Regions from separate parts of the Priestia sp. YIM B13489 genome, predicted to be linked through region 1. Evidence: predicted binding sites of a transcription regulator. Region 1 holds the regulator's gene; the other holds the start of a gene.
What was found. The regulator Rex, encoded in region 1, represses fermentation and respiration genes when NADH is low (regulators of the CRP and FNR family bind a similar motif). The targets are predictions, from matches to a motif close to TTGTGAAATATTTCACAA.
Positions count from the first base shown of each region.

Region 2: the regulator Rex is predicted to act here: its motif matches at 1,285-1,302, upstream of ACFX4W_RS17780 (AtpZ/AtpI family protein).

Region 1 covers NZ_JBHZOQ010000053.1:3,078,462-3,080,667, reverse strand. The annotation lists gene ACFX4W_RS21565 (ABC-F family ATP-binding cassette domain-containing protein) at 1-202, opposite strand, end outside; gene ACFX4W_RS21560 (redox-sensing transcriptional repressor Rex) at 661-1,299, shown strand; gene tatA (twin-arginine translocase TatA/TatE family subunit) at 1,353-1,538, shown strand; gene tatC (twin-arginine translocase subunit TatC) at 1,554-2,206, shown strand, end outside.
Region 2 covers NZ_JBHZOQ010000053.1:2,342,838-2,345,043, forward strand. The annotation lists gene atpB (F0F1 ATP synthase subunit A) at 1-453, opposite strand, end outside; gene ACFX4W_RS17775 (ATP synthase subunit I) at 472-843, opposite strand; gene ACFX4W_RS17780 (AtpZ/AtpI family protein) at 850-1,071, opposite strand; gene ACFX4W_RS17785 (S8 family serine peptidase) at 1,369-2,206, opposite strand, start outside.

The DNA.
Region 1 (2,206 bases):
TGGAAACACCTTTAGGTTTAATAATTTCTCCGCTGTCATAAGAAAGCTGCTCAGCAATAATTTTTAATAAAGTTGATTTACCAGCACCGTTTCGTCCCACTAGGGCAATGCGGTCTTTTGATTGTACTTCTAACTTTATATTCGATAAAATGGGTTCTGCCCCATAGTATTTTGTAATACCGTTCAATTGTAGAATAATCATTTTTTCACCTCTAGTAGTATATCCATAGTGTATTTTAACATATTTTCAACTACAAGTTCTTCCTACAAGCGTTTGTAATTTGTAGAGGGACAAGAACAAATGATGAAGCGAATGTTTTGATTCATGAAATAAAATGATTTTACCTGCACATTTTATACAGGATACTATGTTAAAATAAGAGATAAGTGCATCTCTGAACTTATATATGATGGATGTAGAAAATCCGTCATGACTAACAAACGGATCCTTTGAAGGGCTAATTGCTTCGTTCTAGCTACCGACTTTAAGTATTCCTGGATAGACAAAAGGCGTCGGGGTGTGAAGCGGAGTATATATAAAACAAGAGAAAAGAGAGAGAATTGGAAGCGCTACCTCAAGGCGGTTGAGGCTTTGTGAAAGGTAATGCAATATGACTTGAAAATGTTAGTAATGACATACATGAACTGAGGGGGTACAACGTGAACACTGAACAATTAAAAATACCACAAGCAACGGCTAAACGATTGCCGCTTTATTATCGTTTTTTAAAAAACTTGCATGCTTCTGGTAAACAGCGTGTTTCGTCAGCGGAGTTAAGTGAGGCAGTGAAAGTTGATTCTGCTACTATTCGCCGGGATTTTTCTTACTTTGGAGCATTAGGGAAAAAGGGATACGGCTACAATGTGAATTATTTACTTACATTTTTCCGTAAAACGTTAGACCAAGATGAAGTAACGAAAGTAGCACTGATTGGCGTAGGGAATCTGGGAACGGCCTTTTTAAATTATAATTTTATTAAAAATAATAACACCAAAATTGAGTGCGCTTTTGATGTGATAGAAGATAAAGTCGGTACAAAAGTAGGCGACGTGCCGGTTTATCACCTTGACCAATTGGAAGATTATATGAGTGATGATATCTCAGTGGCGATTTTAACCGTTCCTGCCACTGTGGCTCAGCAAATTACCGATCGTTTAGTGAATTGCGGAATTAAAGGGATTCTAAACTTCACTCCTGCACGCTTAAACGTACCGGATGAGATTCGACTGCATCATATTGATCTGGCTGTAGAATTACAGTCGCTTGTCTACTTTTTGAAAAATTATCCTGTTGAATAAGATGGACTGTGTTACGATTTCCTTAAGTCTAAATTAATAAGGAGAGTGGGAATATGGGGATTGGAGCAGGCAGTTGGATTATTATTGCGATTGTAGCACTGCTTATTTTTGGACCGAAACGGTTACCGGAGCTAGGAAGATCAGTCGGGCAAACGCTTAGAGAGTTTAAGCATGCCGCTAGCGGTGCCTCAGAAGATCGTGAAAAAGATAAACAGCGTCAAGTAGATGACAAAGAGTAAAAGGGTGATCATAGTATGACCGAACAAGAAATGTCAATATATGATCATATAGGAGAGCTGCGAAAGCGCATTTTAATTGTTTTATTTTTCTTTGTCATTGCCACAATTGGCGGCTTTTTTATAGCGGATAAGGTTATTGTCTATTTACAGCATGCTGATGAGGCAAAAAATTTAACGATGAATGCATTTAGGCTAACAGATCCAGTTAAGATTTATATGCAGTTTGCTGTTATTATCGGCTGTGTACTTGCAGCTCCTGTTGCACTGTATCAACTTTGGGCATTTATTAGTCCTGGTTTATATGAAAAAGAGCGTAAGGTAACGCTTGGATATATTCCTGTTTCCATTTTTCTCTTTATCGGCGGTGTCTCTTTTTCTTATTTCGTGTTGTTTCCATTTGTCGTCGATTTTATGACGCGCGTTTCTGATGAGCTGAATGTAAACCAAGTGATTGGCATTAATGAATACTTTTCTTTTTTAATGCAGCTCACACTGCCTTTTGGCCTGTTGTTTCAGCTTCCTGTTGTCGTCATGTTTTTGACGCGATTAGGAATTATCACGCCTATGTTTTTATCTCAAATTCGAAAGTATGCCTATTTCGTACTGCTAGTTATTGCCGCACTTATTACACCACCAGAATTGCTCTCGCACATGATGGTGACAGTGCC
Region 2 (2,206 bases), 740 kb from region 1:
TAAAAATGCCATTGGCTTGAAGTAATCTTTCGTGTATGCAGAGAACCCTCGCATTTTAATACCATAGTAATGTGATAGTACAACTACCATAACGGCTAACGTCAGCGTAATTGCTGGATCAGCGGTTGGCGATTTCCACCATAAGTTATGGTCAATCACGATGGCAAATGGAAGACCCAACATATTTGACACAAAAATGTACATAAGTAAAGTTACACCTAGCGTCAAAAAGCGGCCACCTGTTTTCCAATCCATATTGCTATTAACGAGTCCTTTAACAAAATCTAAGACCCATTCAATAAAGTTTTGTGCACCGCTTGGCTTCATAGCAAGAGTACGAGTACATAAAACTGCAATTAAGAATACAATAACAGAAGCTACGGTAACCATAAGCAAGTTACTTTGACTAAAAGTAAGGCCTAGAAACTCTATAGTTGGTGATTCATGACCCAACTGTGTTCACCTCTCTTTCTATCTTCTACGCATATTTTGAACAACTAAATCTATGATAATGACAACGTAATACGTCATTAATCCCACAACTACACTAATAATATGAAAGGTTTTTGGATAAGAGATGGTAATCACAACTGCGAGAGCAGCTGTTGCAAATCTTACAACAGTCCCAATTGAACGGGGCTTTTTCCCCTCATCCAACGCCTGTCCAAACTGCTCAAACTTTCTTACTAAGTTCCACAAATTATACAAACTCAGGGCGGTTCCTAAAATTAAACCTGCAAAAACAGCCTTATAACTTGTAAATCCCCAGCCGAGAACGTATAATGCTAACAAATACAATATGTATGAACGAAGTCTTGGAAAAACGTGCTGCAAATCCTGCATGAATTATTAATCTCCTGAAAAAAAATGGTGGACTGTCCGCAGCATCATAAAAACACCTGCTGCTAGCCCTGAAAGAAGGCCTAAAATCAAAAATAGTGGTTCGGTGTCAAGCCATTGATCAGCCCATCTTCCAGAGAATAAGCCAATTAAGACTGAACCTGCTAACTGTGATAGAATGATTGACACTAATGCCATCGCTTGCAAAGGATGACGGTTGCGATCTTTCATAAGCTCATACCCCTTTTGCAAAATTTTCTTTTTTCCGAATTCTCTATCGTTTTTATAGCTCAATATATGATAGAAAGGCAAAAAAAATTGCTAAAAAAGGTAAAAACAGCTAATAAAATACGCAGAAATATCAACGGTTTTCACAGGTTGAAAACCTTATCATTTATATTCCCTGTAAGCATACAATAGCGTATATTTAATGTCAATGTGTTTAAGCTAAAAACTTCACAATCTCTTCTTATTGTTCACATTTCTGCCACACATAAAACCTCTTCAAATGAAAACATTTAAAGAGGTTCATTCAATCGTTATTGTACTGTTTACAACATGCTCTTGTCTATGCTTTTTCACAAATGCAAATATTTGGTACGCTCCCGGTACAAGCGATTCATCGATCGTTATTTTCCGTTTTCTCATGCCTCTTTCTACATCAACGTCAACATCTAAATACGATATAAACTGTAAAGACTGCTTATCAAAAAGAGCAACGCCTAACTCATCTGCTCCTTCAGGCAAAAACAGTTCATAGCTATACGTATTTTTCTCTTTTTCCGCTGCTACTTGCAATCCCATGACACGGGGATAATCTGGAATGCTAACCATGTACATATAAGGAAGCGAAAATGTTTCACGTGAATCATTTATTTCCAAATATCCGTCATATATACCTTTATTTTTAAAACGGGGCTGCACCGATAAAGTGACAGCTATTTCTTTTGTCTGATGGGGCTGCACCGTGACGGGTAATGGAACATCCCAATTCACTCCTTCATCCCTTTTCGGAACGTTCAAGCGATACGTTTTTGCTTTATCAGACTGGTTATCAATTTTAAATGATAAGACTTTCTTTGATGGGCGCGTAAAAATACCGAAAGATAAAGAAGATGGATAAAATAAAGAGTCTGCTGTGACAGCTTTTGCTATTTGAATTCTCCCGGCTCCTTGTTCATATACGCGATACGTTTGACCATTTAGCTGCTGCATTACTTTACTTGTGTTCATCAATGAAGCTTTGACTTGTTCAGGAGACCAGTTCGGGTGAGCTTGTAAAATAAGAGCGCACGCTCCAGCTACATGGGGCGCAGCCATACTTGTTCCATGCATGCGTTCATATCCCCCAGGAACTGTACTATTA